One region of the Streptomyces sp. NPDC059832 genome, then DNA from elsewhere that is predicted to be linked to it. Evidence: riboswitches for the same ligand, from Rfam matches in the RefSeq annotation. Region 1 holds a riboswitch; each other region holds the start of a gene.
What was found. Region 1 has a riboswitch for cyclic di-AMP ahead of ACFV8T_RS25235 (M23 family metallopeptidase). Riboswitches for the same ligand answer to the same signal wherever they lie in the genome.
Positions count from the first base shown of each region.

Region 2: linked by a shared signal. The riboswitch ahead of ACFV8T_RS23715 (C40 family peptidase) and the one ahead of ACFV8T_RS25235 (M23 family metallopeptidase) in region 1 are both predicted to bind cyclic di-AMP.
Region 3: linked by a shared signal. The riboswitch ahead of ACFV8T_RS06100 (NlpC/P60 family protein) and the one ahead of ACFV8T_RS25235 (M23 family metallopeptidase) in region 1 are both predicted to bind cyclic di-AMP.
Region 4: linked by a shared signal. The riboswitch ahead of ACFV8T_RS20195 (transglycosylase family protein) and the one ahead of ACFV8T_RS25235 (M23 family metallopeptidase) in region 1 are both predicted to bind cyclic di-AMP.

Region 1 is NZ_JBHWIY010000014.1:182,819-187,657, reverse strand. It holds gene ACFV8T_RS25240 (aldo/keto reductase) at 1-463, opposite strand, end outside; gene ACFV8T_RS25235 (M23 family metallopeptidase) at 708-1,952, opposite strand; cyclic di-AMP (ydaO/yuaA leader) riboswitch at 1,964-2,116, opposite strand; gene ACFV8T_RS25230 (PP2C family protein-serine/threonine phosphatase) at 2,386-3,540, opposite strand; tRNA gene ACFV8T_RS25225 (tRNA-Met) at 3,719-3,792, opposite strand; gene ACFV8T_RS25220 (SPFH domain-containing protein) at 3,868-4,839, opposite strand, start outside.
Region 2 is NZ_JBHWIY010000013.1:100,631-105,469, reverse strand. It holds gene ACFV8T_RS23730 (isochorismatase family cysteine hydrolase) at 1-37, opposite strand, end outside; gene ACFV8T_RS23725 (ATP-dependent Clp protease proteolytic subunit) at 236-871, shown strand; gene ACFV8T_RS23720 (hypothetical protein) at 879-1,187, shown strand; cyclic di-AMP (ydaO/yuaA leader) riboswitch at 1,578-1,761, shown strand; gene ACFV8T_RS23715 (C40 family peptidase) at 1,765-2,238, shown strand; partial or broken gene ACFV8T_RS23710 (LysE family translocator) at 2,327-2,605, opposite strand; partial or broken gene ACFV8T_RS23705 (LysR substrate-binding domain-containing protein) at 2,590-3,153, shown strand; gene ACFV8T_RS23700 (ATP-binding protein) at 3,187-3,618, opposite strand; gene ACFV8T_RS23695 (helix-turn-helix domain-containing protein) at 3,823-4,683, shown strand; gene ACFV8T_RS23690 (DUF397 domain-containing protein) at 4,708-4,839, shown strand, end outside.
Region 3 is NZ_JBHWIY010000003.1:206,126-210,964, reverse strand. It holds gene ACFV8T_RS06110 (C40 family peptidase) at 11-1,072, opposite strand; gene ACFV8T_RS06105 (hypothetical protein) at 1,387-1,740, shown strand; gene ACFV8T_RS06100 (NlpC/P60 family protein) at 1,800-2,942, opposite strand; cyclic di-AMP (ydaO/yuaA leader) riboswitch at 2,949-3,113, opposite strand; gene pcrA (DNA helicase PcrA) at 3,362-4,839, shown strand, end outside.
Region 4 is NZ_JBHWIY010000010.1:257,110-261,948, reverse strand. It holds gene ACFV8T_RS20205 (septum formation initiator family protein) at 49-519, opposite strand; gene eno (phosphopyruvate hydratase) at 628-1,908, opposite strand; gene ACFV8T_RS20195 (transglycosylase family protein) at 2,195-2,971, opposite strand; cyclic di-AMP (ydaO/yuaA leader) riboswitch at 2,975-3,146, opposite strand; gene ACFV8T_RS20190 (transglycosylase family protein) at 3,447-4,412, opposite strand; gene ACFV8T_RS20185 (cytochrome P450) at 4,518-4,839, opposite strand, start outside.

The DNA of each region.
Region 1 (4,839 bases):
AGGCGGCGATCTCCCGGACCTTGCCCTCCTTCACCAGCTGGTCGAGGGCGGTCATGATCTCCTCGACCGGGACGGTCTCGTCGTCGAAGTGCGTGTAGTAGAGGTCGATGTGGTCGGTGCCGAGCCGACGCAGCGACGCCTCGGCCGCGGCCTTGATGTTGGCGGGCGCGAGCCCCCGGTACGAGGGGTGGGTGGAGACCTTGGTGGCGACGACGATGTCGGCGCGGTCGGAGCGGCCGGCGAGCCACTTGCCGATGACCGTCTCCGACTCCCCGCCCTCGTTGCCCGGCACCCAGGCGGAGTAGCCGTCGGCGGTGTCGATGAAGTTGCCTCCGGCCGCGACGTACGCGTCCAGCACGGCGAACGACTGCGCCTCGTCCGCGGTCCAGCCGAAGACGTTGCCACCGAGGGCGAGCGGGAAGACCTGAAGGTCGGAGGAGCCCAGCTTACGAAGAGAAGTCATGGGTGGAACAACGAATTCCGGCGGGTCCGCTATTCCGGGCACCCGCCGTTTTCCGGACCGGTCGTGACCGATCCCAGCGCCGCTCGCAACGGGTTCCGGACCGGTATCAGGAGGTCCCCGCGCCGCTCGCAACGGACTCCCGCACCGCTCGCAGGAGATCCCCGCACCGCTCACAACAGACCGGCAGCCCTGACGTCGGGGGGTGAGCGTCAGGGCTGCCGGGGTTCATCGGGCGGGCGTCGCCTCAGGGGGTGAGGCCCTTGCCGCGGAGCCAGGCCATCGGGTCGATGCCCGAGCCGCCGGCGGTGTGGACCTCCAGGTGGAGGTGCGGCCCGGTCACGTTGCCGGTCGCGCCGACCCGGCCGATCGTCTCACCGGTGCTGACCTTCTGGCCGACACCGACGCCGATCGAGGACTGGTGGCAGAACCACAGCTCCGTACCGTCGTCGAGCTCCAGCACCGTGCGGTAGCCGTACGCACCGGACCAGCCGGCCGACTTGACCGTGCCGCTGTGGATGGCCTTGATCGGGGTGCCGGTCGGAGCCGCGAAGTCGAGGCCGGTGTGGTAGCCGGAGGACCACATCGAGCCGGCTTCGCCGAAGGTCGAGGTGATCGTGTACGAGGAGGTCGGGATGGCGTAGCTGGCGGCGAGCTTGGCGAGCCGCAGAGCCTCCGCCTTCTTCTTGGCCTCTTCCTCCGCCTTCTTCTTCTCGGCGGCGGCCTTGGCCTCGGCCTCGTCCTGCTGCTTCTTGGCCTCGGCGGCGGCCTTCTCCGCGGCTTCCTTCTCCTGGGTCGCCTTGGCCTCGGCGGCGGCGGCGTCCTGCTGCTGCTCGGCCTGCTGGAGGATGCGGGCGCGGAGCGCCTCGCCGGCGTCCGTCGTGCCCTGCTCGGCCTCGGCGGTGGTGAGGCCGGCGGTGGTCAGCGGGGCGGAAGCGGCTGCGATCTCGGCCTTGTCCGCCTCGGACTCACCGGAGAACAGGGAGCCCACGCCGGGAAGGGACTTGGCGTCGGGGAGGTTGTCCGAGATGGCGTCGGGCACGGAGATGGAGACCGGCGGCTTGCCCTGCGCGGTGGCCATGCCGCCCGCGCCGACCGCCGCTATGACGCCGACACCCAGCACCGTGGAGCTGCGGGCGAGTCCGTTGCGCTGCTTGGCGACGCGGTGCCTGCCGCGTACCGGGCGGACGGACTCCTCGGTGGGGTTCCACTCGTCCCAACCGCGTTCGGACTCACCGTCGTTGCCCTCGGCGCGGAAGTCGGCGCGGAAGTCGGCACGGAAATCGGCACGGAAGTCGCTGCCGAACTCACCGGTGAAGTCGCCACCCGGCTCGGTGCCGTAGTCGGTTCCGAACGCCGTCGCCGTCCCGGTGGGTGCGAAATCGGTGCCGTGGCCGGAGTCCGGCCGGGGGCCGAAGTCGGCGCCATAACCGGTGCCGTAGTCGGGATCGAACCGGGACGGGGCCTCGGGGGCAGGCTTGTTGGACGCCACGGGGGCGCACTCCTTTCCTTCCTTCTCGCCTACCGGGTTAGCTGACGGGTTCGGAGCAGGAAGGTCTCCTACGGGCCCCTCCGTCTCTCACGAGACACAGGTGTCCGATTCACCCCATGTAGGTGGTTCCCCGGTTCCCTTGCGGAATTCGGCGCTCGCGCACGGTGCCGCCATTGATGACGGCTGGGACGACCGCGCTGCGTTATCGAACGTTAATAGACACCGGGGCCGTATTCCAAGCTGTTCCCACTGATCGTTCACGTCTTTGGCCTGGACTTTACGGGACACAGTCGGGTGGAATCGGACGAGTTGACCGGCCCTCAGCCACTACCCCGATTCTGACGTTGCGTCAAACGTTATGCGGAGCGGCGCCTTTCGATTACGCACGGTGGCATCGCGCATTCCGCCGCCCCCACATCGCGCATTCCGCCCCTCACGTCGTCTCCGCGCCGACGATCCGCACGGTCCTCCGCCGGTCCGGCTGCCCCTCCGCGGGACGTACGACCGCGAGCAACGCCATGTCGTCGGTCGTCTCGCCGCCCGTGTGCAGCCGCACGTCATCGGTCAGCGCGGACAGCAGTTCCTCGGGCCCCGGAAAGATCCGCCCGCGCAACCGGGCCGCCGGGTCGTAGAAGACCCCTTCGGCGTTCCGCGCCTCGGAGAGGCCGTCCGTGTAGAGGAGCAGGGTCGTCCCGGCCGGCAGATCCCACTCGTCCGTCCGCTCCGCCCACACTCCCAGGCCCATGCCGAGCGGCAGCGCGGGCACGGAGGGCTTCAGCACCTCCAGCGCCCCGTCCGGGTGCAGCAGGATCGGCTCGGGGTGACCGCGGTTGACGATCCGCACCCGGGACAGCCCGGACGGGATCTCGGCCAGCACGGCGGTGATGAAGCCCTCCAGCACATCGAGCCCGCCCCGTCGCGCCTCCTCCCGGGCCAGCGCCCGCTCCAGCCGCTTCGCCACCCCCTCCAGCGAGGACTCCTGCTCGGCCGCCTCGCGGAACGCCCCGATGACCACCGCCACCGTCTCCACGGCGTCGAGCCCCTTGCCCCGTACGTCCCCGACCACCAGCCGCACCCCCCACGGGGTGTCCGAAACGGCGAACAGGTCGCCGCCGACGAACTCGTCCGCCTGCGCCGCCTCGTACCGCGCCGCGACCTGCAGTCCGCCGGTCCGGTCGGCCGGCTGCGGCAGCACCGCGCGCATCGCCGTCTCCGCGACGAACCGCGCGGAGGCCAGCTGCTCGTTGCTGCGCCGCACGACCCCGTTGATCACGACCGCGAGGACCGAGACGGTGGCCAGGGTGAGCAGCTCGATCAGCGGCACGGCCTGCGGCAACGTATTGCTGAACAGTCGCAGCGCGATGACGGCCAGCATCGAGGCGATACCGATGCGGATGGTGCTGGCCAGCGAGAAGAACGGGGCGGCGATCAGCGGAGCGGCCACGAACAACGGAATGGCGGTGAAGGTTGGCGGAGTGAGGGCGTCGAACACCAGTCCGCCGAGGATCATCAGGGCGGGCAGCGTGCGTACGAACTGCCGGGTACCGCCCCCGGCATGCTTGCCGCGCCGCTTCTCCCGCTTCCACACCTGTGGTCTCCTGCCCGGATACGCGCGCGGCTGCGGACGGTACCGCGCCCCACTCCCAGGCTCGCCGGAGCGGAACGAAGCGGCGACTCCTCCTCGGCCAATGGGAGGACATCCGAGGTGCGGACCAGAACGAATCAGGCCCGGCACGCTGCATGCGTGCCGGGCCTGAATTCTTCAGTAGCGGGGACAGGATTTGAACCTGCGACCTCTGGGTTATGAGCCCAGCGAGCTACCGAGCTGCTCCACCCCGCGTCGGTAAACACAACTCTACGCCATGTCCGGCGCTCTCTTGACCACTCGGGTTCGCCCGGCCTTCACCCGTCCGCGTCAGGACGGGTTCGTCTCGGAGATACGGGGTGCGGAAGTGGCCTTCCCGTGGACCGCCGGCGGCTTCATCGGGTTCGCGCCCCGCTGGAGCGAGTGGAGGATCGCCAGCCCCTGGCCCACGACGCCCGCCGCCATCTCGTTGACACCGTTGGTGCCGTTGAGAACGGTGAGGTCGGCGCCGGACATGCCGCGGGCGGCGGCGTCGGCCAGGGCGGGCAGGTTCTCCACGATGCGGTTGGCCGCGATGAGCTCCTGGTTGCCGTCACGCAGCGAGGCGGCGCGGACGCTGTTGGCGTCGGCCTGCGCCTGGGCGAGCGTCCGCTCGGTGTACGCGCTGCCGTCGGCCTCGAACTTCATCCGGTCGCGGGCCGCCTCCGCCAGGGTGCGCTGCCGGTAGGCCTCGGCGTCCGCCGGGCGCCGGACCTCCGCCTCCAGCCGTTGCGCGGCGAGCGAGGCCTGCCGCTCGGCCAGTGCGGTCTGCTCCTCGATGACCTCCTGCGAGGCGCGGGCCTGGGCGAGCGGCCCGGCCTGCGCGGCGCGGGCGTTGTACTGCTCGGTCTCGGCGAGGAAGCCGGCCCGCTTCAGCGCGGTGTCGCGTTCGTACTCCGCCTTGAGCGCGGCGGCCTGCTGCTCGCGCTGACTGGCCTCCTGGTCGGCCTTGGCCTCGGCGATCCGGGCCTGGCTGGCCACCGCGGCGGCGTGCGGGGCCGCGAGGTTCCTGATGTACCCGGTGGAGTCGTCGATCTCCTGGATCTGGAGGGCGTCCACCACGATGCCGAGCTTCTCCATCTCGCCGTGGCTGCCCGCGATGACCTCCTGGGAGACCCGGTTGCGCTCACGGATGATCTGCTCCACGGTCAGCCCGCCGACGATGGAACGCAGGTGTCCGGCGAAGATCCGCCCGACGAGCTCCTCCATCTGCTCCTGCTCGGTCAGGAAGCGGCGGGCCGCGTTGGCGATGGACACGGCGTC
Region 2 (4,839 bases), on a different contig from region 1:
CGTGGTGGTTGAGGACCTCCGCGTCGCCTCGGACCACCTCACTTCTCTACCCGGTTCCAGTGAGGGCGAAGCAGCCTGATGATCAAGATGTCGTGACAGATTGTGAGATATCCGCCCTCGGCGAACAGCAAGAACAGCCTCTGGCCTGGGCTACTCGCCTTCTGTACGTCCTGTACATTTCTTACGGAAGTTGTGCAGGCCCCCCTGCAGACCCCGGAGGAGAGGCATCGCCATGCTGTTCCGTCCCACCGCCCGTCATGTCCTGCCCGAGTTCACCGAGCGCACGACCGAAGGGACCCGCACCCTCGATCCGTACTCCAAGCTGCTCGCCGAACGGATCGTCTTCCTCGGCACCCCGGTCGACGACACGGCGGCCTCCGATCTGATCGCGCAGTTCATGTACCTGGAGTACGCCGCCCCGGACCGGCCCGTCTCGCTCTACATCAACTCCCCCGGCGGCTCGTTCGGAGCCATGTCCGCGATCTACGACACGATGCAGTACCTCACCTGCGAGGTGGAGACCTACTGCCTCGGCCAGGCCGGTTCCTGCGCCTCCGCACTGCTCGCCGCGGGCGCTCCCGGCCGGCGGCACGCACTGCCCGGCGCGAGGGTCGTCGTGCGGCAGCCCGAGCTCGCCGAACCGGTGCAGGGCCAGCCGTCCGATCTGGAGATCCAGGCACAGGAGCTGGAACGGGTCCGCACGATGCTCACCGCCCTGTTGGCCCGTCACACCGGCCGCGACGCCGGGCAGATCGCCGACGACATCGATCGCGACCTCATTCTCGACGCGGCGGGCGCCCAGGCGTACGGGCTGGTGGACCACGTCCTGACGAACCGGAACACCACACTCCCGCCGCACGGCGCGAGGTGAACACCCGATGCACCCGCCGGAGTTCCCGCCGCTCCCCGCACTGACGCGCGCCGAGGGGGAGTTCATCGACCGCTACCTCGAAGTCCTCGACCAGGTGGGCCGGATCAACCCGGCCCGCGGCAGCGACACCTACGGCGCACTGCGTGCCGCGCAGGCGCTGGCCTCGCACGCGGGCGCGCTGCGGGACGCCCTCGCGTTGATGCACGAGCGCGGCGAGGCGCAGATCCACGCCGCCACGCTCGCCCGAGCGCTGCGCGTACTGGACGGGGAACGGCGGGCCGGACGCGTCACCGTACCCCCCGCTCCGGCGAGTTGATCGACTTCCGCGGTCCGCGCCGGCGGCGGGGTCCGGCCAACTCCCCCTGCGCTCCGGGGTCCGGCCGTCCTCACCCAACTCCCGTACCCGACACGCCCGGCGGGCCGATCGAATTTCCTCGCTCGTTCGGCGTAGGAAGTCCCCCTCGCGGGGGACTTCTCAACTTGCGTCCTCCGCGTCGGCAGTGGACGGAATCCGCCCTTCCGCCCCTGGTACGGCACCGGCCCGAATCACCGGCAGAGCCTCATAGATAGCCATGCCCACCCGAACGGATCAGTCGTGAGGAGCCTCACATATCCCTGTTTCAGCTCGGAAATCCGGCAGTCGTTGAGTCAAGATCCCTGGGACGACAAGCCCCCGCCACCGCGGCGGGGCGGTCCGGGCGGACGCCGAGTCCTGCCGCCGTCCGGATGTCTGGTCGACAGAAGTGGATCGGCAGGAGTGGAGGACCCGAGCACAACGGGTTGACCTGAGCACCGGTCGACCCTCGGGGTGAAGCCGCCGAACGCGGCCGGGCAACTTCGCCAGCCCGAACCCGACAGGTCATCCTTCACAGGCGGCTGACGAAGGGTTGCGCATGACTGCGCAGGTTCATGTCCCGTCTCTGCTCGTCCGGGCCGGTACGGCCTCGGTTCTGACTCTCGCCGCCGTCGGCGGCACCATGTTCGCCCCGGGCGCCGCGACGGACGCCCAGGCGGCGACCCTGTCGATGAAGGCGCTCAACATCGCGGCATCGAAGAAGGGCTCGCCGTACAGGTGGGGGGCCACCGGCCCCAACCGCTTCGACTGCTCGGGGCTGACGCTCTATTCGTTCAAGAAGGCGGGCAAGAAGCTCCCCCGCACCGCCCAGCAGCAGTACAACCGGACCCGCCATGTCTCGGCCTCCCACAGGCAACGTGGCGACCTGGTCTTCTTCCATTTCGGCCGCAGCGTCTACCACGTGGGGATCTACGCCGGAAACGGAAAGATCTGGCACTCGCCGAGGACCGGCGCGGTGGTCCGGCTGGAGAAGATCTGGACCAAGAGCGTCTATTACGGACGGGTCCGCTGAGGCGGCTCCTGTCCGGCGGATCAGGGCCGCATCCCCGGCCTGCTCCGCCGGACAGGACCCGGTGCCGGGCCGCCGGCCGCTCCCGCGCTCAGTGCAGCAGCGGGCCGGTCACCAGCACCAGACCCAACGCGGTGAGCACCGCACCGCTGCCGCCCTCGATGGTGCGCGCGGTACGCGGCCGGCGCAGCCACCTGCCCAGCCGGTCCACGACGAGCGCCACGGCGGGGAACCAGACCAGCGCCAGCACCACGACGATCGTCGCGAGCAGCAGGGTCCTGGGCAGCGGCGGCTGCCCGTCGGGGACGAACTGCGGCAGCAGGCTCAGGAAGAGCACCGGCGCCTTGGGATTGAGCGCATTGGTCACCGCCTGAGGGCGACGCCGCGGTGGCCGCGGGCGAGGTCGATCTGACGCTGACCCACGAGTACGAGCCGGCTGCCCCGGTGGCCCGGCCCACCGGGGTCTTCGCCGAACCGCTGCTGGTCGAGGAGCTGGTCCTGATCACGGCGGTCGGTCAGATGCTGTCCGAAGGCAGCGGAAGGCTTCCGGTGACGGAACTGGCGGGACGGCCGCTGATCAGCAGCGCGCCGACCCATCCGCCGCGCCGCGGGGCCGAGCAGGCCCTGGCCGAGGCCGGGGCGGCACCCGCCGTGGTCCGCGAGTCGCCCGGCTACGCACTGGTGTGCGCCCTGGTCAGTGCGGGCATCGGGATGGCGGTCGTCCCGGAGATGGTCGCCGCGATGTCGCCGACGCCGCTGTCCGTACGGCGGCTGGATCCCGCTTCCTTCCGGCGGACGATCTCGGTGGTGCACCGCGGTGACCGGGCGAGCGCCGCGGCGGCGACGCTCCAGGCCCTGTTGCGCAGTGGGTTCGGGCGTGCGGGGTCGGCGCAGCGGCCGGGCGCGGAAGCCGGGTGACCGCGCGGGCGGCCGGCCACCGGAACGCGTCGGTCAGCTCTGCACGGGGACGCTCCACGGAAGCGCGATCCACACCGTCTTGCCGCCGTCGGCGGTGGGGGTGACGGTGAGCCGGCCCCCGCACTGCTTGGCCAGGCAGCGGATGATCACCATGCCGCGCCCGTTGTCCTGCTGAACGGCGGCGGGCAGTCGCCTGGGCCAACGGGGGTGACTGTCCGTCACCCCCAGATGCAGGTGCTCCTCCCGCTCCAGCCGGAGGTCCACGGTGAAGGTGGGCGACTGTCCGAAGGTGTGCTGGACGGCGTTGGTCGCGAGCTCCGAGACGATGAGCTGGATGCTGTCGGCGAAATCGGTGTCGGTGGCCAGGCCCCAGTCGCCGAGCACCCGGGCCACGTACCTGCGGGCTGCCGAGACCGAGACCGGCTCGCTCGGCAGAGTGACGTTTGCTTCCTGATGGTCTGCCATGGCGAGCCGTCCCTTTCCCACCCGTACCGACCCGCGATCGGTCCGGGTTGTGCTTCGCGCCAGATTGCCATTGATGCTGCCCTCTGCGACGGCGATCCACCAAGATATGCATATATCTGTCGCTCAATGCGGTGAACCCTGCCACGCAAGACCGTATGTGGGCGGCACACTGTCCGCTCGGCAGAAGAGGGAGGGAGGCCGCGGATGCAGCACGGCCCTGCGGTTCGACGCCGCAAGCTCGGGGAGGAGCTCCGGAGCCTGCGCCACGCGTCGGGACTGACCAGTCGGGACGCGGCGCGGATACTCGGCTGGCACCAGTCGAAGGTGAGCCGGATCGAGACCGGGGTGAGCGGGGTGCGGCCGGCCGATGTGACCCGGCTGCTGGACACGTACGGCGTGGACGACACCCAGCTGCGGGATCTGCTGGCCACGCTGGCGGGTTCGGCGGGCGGTGGCGGCACCGGATGGTGGCACGCCTATCGCGGTCTGATCCCGCCCCAGTACCGCGACTTCATCAGTCTGGAGTCCCAGGCGCGGACCGCGCGCACGCTGGAGACCTCGGTGGTACCCGGTCTTCTCCAGACGGCCGATTACGCGCGGGCGGTGACCCGGGCCTCGCTGGACGGGCTGCCCGCGGGCCAGCTGGACTCGCTGGTGGAGGTGCGGCTCGCCCGGCAGGGGGTGCTGCGGACCGATCCGCCGCTGCGGCTGAGCGCGGTGCTCGACGAGGCGGTACTGCGGCGCGAGGTCGGCGGGTGCCGGGTGATGCGGGAGCAACTGCGCCATCTGACCCGGGTGGCTCAACTTCCCCATGTGCAGCTCCAGTTGCTGCCGTTCTCGGTGGGCGGCCATGCCGGCCTCACCGGACCTTTCGTTATCTTTTCATTTCCGAGCACTTCTGATCTGGATGTGGTCGTTCTCGACCATTTGACGAGTAGCCTCTATCTGGAGCGGAAAGAAGACCTTGAGGCGTACAGCTCGGCCTTCCGCACGATGCAGGCACACGCGCTGTCGCCGGAGCACTCGTTGGACCTCATCGCCGCGATCGACCGCGACGGTCGGTGACCACGGACTGCCCGAGGGGGCCTCATGTCGGAATGCCTCGCACAGCACGACTTACGGTGGCGGCGCAGCAGCCGCAGCACGGGTATGAACAACTGTGTGGAGACAGCGTCGTTCGGTGACGGACGGCTGGCCGTGCGGGACTCCAAGGATGTGTCC
Region 3 (4,839 bases), on a different contig from region 1:
ACGAGAGGCCCTATGCCACCCGGGTGGCCCCGGCGAAGGGCATATGGTCGACCGGCGCGATCCGGACCGGTGCTCCGGGGCGCGGGGCGTGGATCATCTGGCCGTTGCCGACGTAGAGCCCGACGTGGCTGATGCCGGAGTAGAAGAACACCAGGTCGCCCGGCGCGAGTTCGGAGCGCGAGACGCGCCGCCCGGCGTTGATCTGGGTGTACGTGGTACGGGGGAGCGAGACGCCGGCGGAGCGCCAGGCGGCCTGGGTGAGCCCGGAGCAGTCGAACGAGGAGGGGCCCGTGGCGCCCCAGACGTACGGCTTGCCGAGCGCCCCGTACGCGAACGCGACGGCCTCGGCGGCGCGGGCGTTCGGCGCCCGGACGGAGTCGCGCGCGGTGCTCCGGTCGGCGCGGGCGGCGGAACGCGCGCCGTCGGCCGGTCCGTGGTCGGAGTTCTCGTAGGCGGTGCGCTCGGGCGGGCTCAGCCGGTCGAGGAGCCGCTGCGCGTCGGCCAGCTTGGCCGTGATCGTCGCCTTGTGCTTCTTCAGTTCGGCCCGGCGGGCGGCCAGTGCGGCCAGCTCTCCCTTGGCCTGCGAGCGCAGGGTGGCGATCTGGGCGACCTGCCGCCGGACCTTGTTGAGCGCGGCGGCCTGGCGGTCGCCGATCCGGTCCACGTACGACGCCCGTTCCAGGTACTGGTCGGGATCGGAGGAGAGCGCCAGCTGCACGGACGGGCCGAGGCCGCCGGTGCGGTACTGCGCGGCGGCGAACGAACCCAGCGCGTCGCGCGAGGCGTTGAGGCGCTCGGTCCGGCGGGCGGCCTCGTCGCGCAGGGTGTCGACGGCGTCCTCCGCGGCGGCGGCCTTCTCCTTCGCGCCGTTGTACTGCTCGGTGGCGACCTCCGCGTCGTGGTACAGCCGGTCCACCTCGGCCTTGACCTGGGCGGGGGTGCGCTGCGGATCGGCGTGCGCCGGTCCGGGCAGTACCGCGGCGGTGGCGGCCCCGGCGAAGGCGAGGGTCGCCGCGGTGCGGGCAGCAGGGCCGGTGTACGGGCGCTGCTTGGGTTTTCGATGCGCTGCCACGAGGGCGTGCGTCCTTCCTGACGACTGCCCGCCGGGGGCTACCGGCGGGCCCGCCCGATCTCTCGGCGGGGCGACCGGTGCGCCGTCCGCGTACGGAGCGGCGGTGAAGCCGGTCACCTGCTCAGGGACGCTAAACCCGGGGCACGGGCAGGAGTCGTAATGACGCTTATTGTCTGAATTTGGCGTGGCAATGTCGTCCAGTGATCGGAAAAATTGCACCAGAGTCAGGCGATTGGTACAGGCGCGAGCGAAGTGGTCGGGAAGGTGTACCTGCCTGTCGAGTGGTGATATGGCCAGGGCTAGGCTGCGGCCTCATGGACGTACTCATTCATGTCTTCGTCGCCCTGCACATCATCGGTATCGCCTCCCTGCTGGGCGGTTTCCTGACCCAGATGAAGGCGATGGGCGCGGGCACGGCCCGGTTCGTCCCGGCGATGCTGCACGGTGCGCTGACCATGCTGGTCACCGGTGTCGCGCTGGTCGGGCTGAACGAGGCCGACGGCAATCACGTCAACAACATCAAGATCGGCGTCAAGCTGCTGGTCCTGGTCGTCGTCCTCGCGCTCGTCTACATCAAGCGGGACGACGAGAAGGCCGACAAGGGCGCCTTCGCGGCGGTGGGCGGGCTGACGATGCTCAACATCTTCATCGCCACGCTCTGGACCTGATCCCGCCGTGCGGCCCCGGCCCCCGGCCGTCCGACGGCCGGGGGTGACGGTGCGAGCCGCTACGCAGGCCGCACGCTGCCGTAGATCGGCATGTAGTAGATCGACTCCTCGCGCACGTTCGCCCCGGGCTTCGGCGCGTGGATCATCATCCCGTCGCCCTTGTAGATGCCGACGTGGCTGATGTCGTCGTAGAAGAAGACGAGGTCCCCCGGCCGCAGATCCGCCGTGGCGACCCGGGTACCGATCTTGACCTGGTCCCACGTGGTCCGCGGGATGTCCACGCCCGCGGACTTCCACGCCGCCTGGGTGAGTCCGGAGCAGTCGTACGACGCCGGGCCCGTGGCACCCCAGACGTACGGCTTGCCCAGCTGGGCCCTGGCGAAGGCGAGGACCTTCTCCGCCTTGGCGGTGGCGCCGCTGTCCGAGCCGGTCCCGGTGCCCGTCCCCGTACCGCCCCCCGACTCCTTCGCATCCTCCTCGGCCTTGCGGTCGGCCTCGGCCTTCGCGGCGGCCTGCTGCTTCGCCAGCTCCCGCGCCTTGCGCCTGGCCTCCGCCTCCTTCTTGCGCTCGATCGCCGCGAGCCGCGCCTTCTCCTCGGCGGTCAGCTTCGACAGCAGCGTGCGCGCCTCGCCCAGCTTCTTCTGGACGTTCTGCTTGCTGGTGCGCAGGGTGGTCTGCGTCGTCGTCAGCGTCTCCAGGCTCCGCACCGCCTCGGCGCGCTTCTTCGACGCCTTGGCCTGCTGCGTACGGAAGTCCGTGATCGCCTTCTGCTGCCGGCTGGTCATCCGGTCCATCAACTGGCTCTGGTCGAAGTACGACTGCGGGTCGTCGGCCAGGAAGAACGTGGCGCTCGGCGTGATGGAGCCGCTGCGGTACTGCGCGGCCGCGTAGGTGCCGAGCGTCCTGCGCGCGTCGTTGAGCCGGTCGGCGCGCTTCGCGACATCGTTCAGCAGGGCGTCGACCTTGGCGCGCTGGGTGGCGGAGGCTTCCTTCGCCTGGTTGTACTGCTGGGTCGCGGTGCCCGCCTGCCGGTAGAGGTCGTCGACCTTCTTCTGGACGTCCTCGACGCCGGGCTTAGGATCCGGGGCGGCCATGGCGCTCTGCGTGGAGAGCAGGGTCACGGACGCCAGGGCCGCCGTGGTGAGCCCGACGGCCGGTGCGGTGGTGCGCACCCGGGTGCGAGGTTTGCGATGCGACGCCAAGGCGGCATCTCCTTCCGTGGACCGCCTACCGGGTTAGCTGTCGGGTTCGGGCGGAACGGAAGGCTGCCCTACGGTCCGAGTGGGGATAAGGACCGATTCACCCCGGTACTGCGTGTGGGTCCCCGGTTCCGAACTCCCGTGGGGGCAGCCCGGATTCGGCGGGGGCGCCCGCTCGGCGTGGTTCGCCTCAAGGGGGTACGGGCCGCCCGGTCGAGCACGCTAGCCAACCCATGGTGCTGCTGTGAAGGTTGATGTTCGATATGCCCGATACATTTTCGTGACCTTGCCGCGGCGGGTGATGGAGGCCCGGAATTTCTTACGTGGAGTGGTTGCTCGAACCCTCTGCGTGTCCGGTGCGCTGTGTGCGGTTGGTCATGCGGCCTCCGGGTGTCGGTGTGGCGGCCTAGACTCGACAAGCGATGAGCAGCCTCTTTGACGACAGCTTCCTGGCCGGCCTCCAGCACTCGGAGGAAGAGCCCCCGCCGCCCCCCGAGGACTCCGCACCCGAAGCGGTGCCGGAGGACCTCTTCGCGGGCGTGTTCGACGGGCCCCCGCCGCCCAGGGACGCCTACTACCGCGACGGCGCGCACCGCCCCGTCATCGATTCCGCGGCGCTCCTCGACGGGCTGAACACCGAGCAGCGCGCCGCCGTCGTCCACGCGGGATCCCCGCTGCTCATCGTCGCCGGGGCCGGCTCGGGCAAGACCCGGGTGCTGACCCACCGGATCGCCCACCTCCTCGCCGAGCGCGGGGTGCACCCCGGCCAGATCCTGGCGATCACCTTCACCAACAAGGCCGCGGGCGAGATGAAGGAGCGCGTCGAGCAGCTCGTCGGGCCGCGCGCCAACGCCATGTGGGTCATGACCTTCCACAGCGCGTGCGTACGTATCCTGCGCCGCGAGTCCAAGCGGCTCGGTTTCACCTCGTCGTTCTCGATCTACGACGCCGCCGACTCCAAGCGGCTGATGGCCCTGGTCTGCCGCGATCTCGACCTCGACCCGAAGCGCTTCCCGCCGAAGTCGTTCACGGCCAAGGTCTCCAACCTGAAGAACGAGCTGATCGACGAGGAGACCTTCGCCGGCCAGGCCGCGGACGGCTTCGAGAAGACGCTCGCCCAGGCCTACGCGATGTACCAGTCCCGGCTGCGCGAGGCCAACGCGCTGGACTTCGACGACATCATCATGACGACGGTCCACCTGCTCCAGGCGTTCCCGGACGTCGCCGAGCACTACCGCCGCCGCTTCCGGCACGTCCTGGTCGACGAGTACCAGGACACCAACCACGCCCAGTACACCCTCGTACGCGAGCTGGTCGGCCCGGCGGGCGAGGGCGACGCCCCGGCCGAGCTGTGCGTCGTGGGTGACGCGGACCAGTCGATCTACGCCTTCCGCGGCGCGACCATCCGCAACATCCTCCAGTTCGAGGAGGACTACCCGAACGCGACGACGATCCTCCTGGAGCAGAACTACCGCTCCACGCAGACGATCCTGTCCGCCGCCAACGCGGTCATCGAGCGCAACGAGAGCCGCCGCCCCAAGAACCTCTGGACGAACGCCGGCACGGGCGTCCGGATCACCGGCTACGTCGCCGACACCGAGCACGACGAGGCGCAGTTCGTCGCCGACGAGATCGACCGGCTGACCGACGCGGGCGACGCCAGGGCCGGCGACGTCGCGATCTTCTACCGTACGAACGCCCAGTCCCGTGTCTTCGAAGAGATCTTCATCCGCGTCGGTCTGCCCTACAAGGTCGTCGGCGGCGTGCGCTTCTACGAGCGCAAGGAGGTCCGGGACATCCTGGCCTACCTGCGCGTCCTCGCCAATCCGGAGGACACCGTCCCGCTGCGCCGCATCCTCAACGTGCCCAAGCGCGGCATCGGCGACCGGGCCGAGGCGAT
Region 4 (4,839 bases), on a different contig from region 1:
TTCTGATCGGGCTGCTCGAACTGCGGTTCTGCAGATGGATGAAGAGAGTCAGTCGCGGTCGGCGCTGTCGACGCCGTCCCAGAGGTTGGAGTGCCACGGCCGGCCGGACTCGTCCGTCCTGCCCTCGCGCTCCTTGACCGCGTCGGGGTCGATCACCGTGTAACCGGTCTCCCCGGGAAGAAGGTAGTGCAGGTGCGTGCGGGCCAGCTGCCTGATGTACGCGTCGTCCTGGAGGCGCGCCTTCTCGTCGCGCAGCTCCTCGGTACGGGCCTTGGCCTCCCGCGCCAGGCGCTCCTGGTCGGCGATCTCGTCCTGCTGCGAGACGTACTGCCGCATCGGGTACGCGAGCGCGACCACCAGGGAGCAGACGATGAGCACGAGGAAGGCCGCCCGGCCGGTGAGCCGTGAGCGGCGGGCCTGACGGCGGTTCTGGGAACGGTAGACGCGGGCGGCGGTCTGCTCGCCGAGCAGCCGCAGCCGGGTCGCGGTGGAGAACCGGTCCCGGTCCTTCGCGGCCATGTCTCCGCCTCCCCACTACGCACGTCCGTCCCCGCACACGGTACGGGACCGAGTGCGGGGACGGACGGACGCCATGGCCTTCGGCCCCTGACGGGCCGAAAGGGATGCTCAGCCCTTGAACCGCGGGAACGCCGAGCGGCCCGCGTACACCGCGGCGTCGTCGAGGATCTCCTCGATGCGCAGCAGCTGGTTGTACTTGGCGACGCGGTCCGAGCGGGCCGGGGCGCCGGTCTTGATCTGGCCGCAGTTCACGGCGACCGCGAGGTCGGCGATGGTGACGTCCTCGGTCTCGCCGGAGCGGTGCGACATCATGCACTTGAAGCCGTTGCGCTGGGCCAGCTCGACGGCGTCCAGGGTCTCGGTCAGCGAGCCGATCTGGTTGACCTTGACGAGCAGGGCGTTGGCGGAGCCCTCCTCGATGCCGCGGGCCAGGCGCTCCGGGTTGGTGACGAAGAGGTCGTCGCCGACGATCTGCACCTTGGCGCCGAGCTTGTCGGTGATGACCTTCCAGCCGGCCCAGTCGTCCTCGTACAGCGGGTCCTCGATGGAGACCAGCGGGTACGCGGAGACGAGCTCCTCGTAGTACTCGGTCATCTCGGCGGCCGAGCGGGACTTGCCCTCGAACTCGTACTTGCCGTCCTTGTAGAACTCGGACGCGGCGACGTCGAGCGCGAGCGCGATGTCCTTGCCCGGGGCGTAGCCGGCTTCCTTGATGGCCTCGATGATGAGGTCGAGGGCGGCGCGGTTGGACTCCAGGTTCGGCGCGAAGCCGCCCTCGTCGCCGAGACCGGTCGAAAGACCCTTGGTCTTCAGGACCTTCTTCAGCGTGTGGTAGACCTCGGCACCCCAGCGCAGCGCCTCGGAGAAGGACTCCGCGCCGATCGGCGCGATCATGAACTCCTGGATGTCCACGTTGGAGTCGGCGTGCGAGCCGCCGTTGAGGATGTTCATCATCGGAACGGGCAGCAGGTGCGCGTTCGGGCCGCCGAGGTAGCGGAACAGCGGCAGGTCCGAGGCCTCGGAGGCGGCGTGGGCGACGGCCAGCGAGACGCCGAGGATGGCGTTGGCGCCGAGCGAGCCCTTGTTCTCGGTGGCGTCCAGGTCGAACATCGCCTGGTCGATCAGCCGCTGCTCGGTGGCGTCGTAGCCGACGAGCTCCGGGCCGATCTGCTCGATCACGGCGAGGACGGCCTTCTCGACGCCCTTGCCCTGGTAGCGGTTGGGGTCACCGTCGCGAAGCTCGATGGCCTCGAACGCACCGGTGGAGGCGCCGGACGGAACGGCAGCACGGCCCGTGCTGCCGTCGTCGAGGCCGACCTCTACCTCGACCGTGGGGTTTCCACGGGAGTCGAGGATTTCCCGGGCTACGACGACGTCGATGGACGGCACGAGGCATCTCCTTCTGGGATATGACGCTGGTTGTGCAGGGTCACTTTGGCCTTGCGACAAGAGCCTAACCGGCCCGGCCCGCTGAGCCCGACGACCGCCCGACCCCTGGGACGAAAAAGGACCCGAGGGCGCACATTGCCGGTCAAACAGGCAGAAATTTACTGGCCAGTAACTACAACACTTGAACGGTCCGGCGCTCCCCCGAGCGCAGACGGCCGAACCCCGGCCCGGCGCATACGGGGGAATGCGCGCCGGGCCGGGGTGCTCGGGGAGGAGAGAGCCTCGACTACTTCGTCAGGTGCAGCTGCTGACCCGGGTAGATCAGGTCGGCGTCCTTGACGATGTCCTTGTTCAGCTCGAACAGCTGCTGCCAGCCGCCCTCGACCTTGTGGTCGGCCGCGATCTCGCTGAGGGAGTCGCCGGAGACGACCTTGTACTCGCCGTCGCCCTTCTCGACCTTCTCGCCGGTCGGGGTGGTGACGGTCTTCTTGGACTCGGCCTGCGGGGCGGCGGAGCGCTCCGAGCGGGAGGCGGCGGGGGCCTCGGTGCGCTCGCTCTGCTTCGGCTGGGCCTGCTGGGCCGGCTGCGACTGCTGCTTCGGGGCGGCCGGGGCGCTCTGCTGCTCGGAGGCGCCGGAGCTCGCGGTGGAGTTCGAGGAGGAGCCGGTGTTGACGCCCGGGTCGACACCGTCGTTGGTCAGGTTGCCGGCACCGGCGCAGGACCAGGCACCCGGGCCCTGCATGTCGAGGAGCCGCTCGGCGGTGGCGATCTGCTGGGCCTTGGTGGCCAGGTCGGCACGGGCGGCGTACTGCGTACCGCCGGCGGCGGCCCAGCTGGACTGCGAGAACTGCAGACCGCCGTAGTAGCCGTTGCCGGTGTTGATGGACCAGTTGCCACCGGACTCGCACTGGGCGACGGCGTCCCAGGTGGCGACGGAGGCGGCGGAGGCGCTGGTCGCACCCATCAGGGGCACGGCGACGGCGGCACCGGCGACACCGGCGAGCGTGGCGATACGGACGGCCTTGGACGGGCGGCGGTGCTTGCCCTTGCTGGAAAGCAGCATGGAACTTCTCCTCACCGACGCCTACGAGGTGAGCTGTCGGGTTCGGGCCAAGTGAGTTGCCCGGTCGCACGTCCTAGCACGCGACTTCACCCCAAGCCGGTCCTGATGCGTCTTTCGACGATCGGGCCCGGCGCTTACCTGGGTCCCCCGCTCCTGCCTACGGCGCTTTACGCGTCTGTTCCCTTCGACCGACGGCAGGATTCGGCGTGACGGTCGACGGGGCCCGCGGTGCGAGCGGTTCCGACCGTAAACATACGCAACCCCCACATTCAAAGACGGACACATCGGACAATCGACCCGTACTTGCATCTGAAGAACCGTCGTTTCCGCAGGTGGGACGTGATGCGGAAGGGCCTCCCGGGCGCGACACGCCAGTTGACGCAAAGAGACCCATGTCTCACTTACGCATAAGCGGACATAGGTCCCTGAACTACCCCGATTTTTGAGGTGCTTTTAGTCGATTATCAGACTGCTCTCACTGGGCCTTCACATCGAGATCGAGGCTCTGGCCAGGGAGGATGAGGTCCGGGTCGGAGCCGACGGCACCCTTGTTGGCCTCGTAGAGCGCGGGCCAGCCTCCAGGGACCTTCTGTGCATCAGCAATCGACCAGAGGTTGTCGCCGGGCCGGACGGTGTACGTGCCGTCAGCCGTCGGCTCGGCCGTGTCGCGCGCGCCGTTGCCGCCGCGGGAGGCGTGACGGCCCGACTCGCGACCGCCGCCGCCGTCCGTGCCCCGGCTCCCCTCGGTGGCCGGCACGCCGCGGTGCCTGCCACCCGCATCGCTGGACGAGTCGGGCGAATCGGACGCGTCACGGGGGGTACCGGAGGACGCCCCGGGAGACGGAGTGCTCGAAGTCGAGGGCTTCGGGGACCGCGAGGCCTTCCCTGACGGCTTGTCGGTCCTGTCCGAGCCGTCCGCACCGTCCACGTCGTCCGAGCCGTCCGAGGCGCTCCCGGACGGCGTGGCGTCGTCGGACGGGTCCGCCGACGCGTCGTCAGCCGGCTTCGCGCTCCCGGTCGGGTCGTCGGCGGGAACGGAGCCCGGGTCGACCCCCGGCAGCGTCCCGTCCACCGCGAGGCCCGAGATGACCGCACAGCTGGGCCAGGCCTGCGGGCCCCGGCCGTCCAGGACCTTCTCGGCCACCTCTATCTGCTGCGCCCGGCTGGCGAGGTCGGCGCGCTCCGCGTACGCCTCACCGCCGTACGCCTTCCAGGTCTCCGGCGAGAACTGCAGGCCGCCGTAGTAGCCGTTCCTGAAGTCGGCACTCCACGCGCCGCCGCTCTCGCACTCGGCCACCCGGTCCCAGGTCGTGGCGTCGGCCGCGTGCGCACCGGACGCGCCGAGCAGCGGGATGGCGATGGCCGATCCGGTCACGCCCGCGGCGACGACGATGGCGGGTGCCTGACGGGGGCGACGGTGTCTGCCGTTCGCGGAGCCCATGGGGTTGCCTTCCGTGTGACTGACATGTGACTGGTGAGTCGAACGGTGAACCTAGCGGGACTCGAACGCGCGTCACAAGTCGATGCAGCACAGATCACGTGAAAGTCACAGAATTGACGGACCGTCACTTCCGGTGGTCAGGGGCCCCGGCGTGAACTCCACGGGGAGCGTGCGAAGTCCACGCATGATGAGCCCGCCACGCCACCGCAAATCGGTAGGTTCCACCGCAAGCCGCAGGTCCGGAAGGCGGTTCAGAAGCGTGGCGAGCGCGGTCTGTCCCTCCAGCCGGGCGAGCGGAGCTCCCAGGCAGTAGTGGATTCCGTGCCCGTATCCGAGGTGCTGATTGTCACGCCGCGCGAGGTCGAGCGTGTCGGGGTCCTCGAAGCGCTCCGGGTCGCGGTCGGCCGCGGCGAGCACCACGAGCACG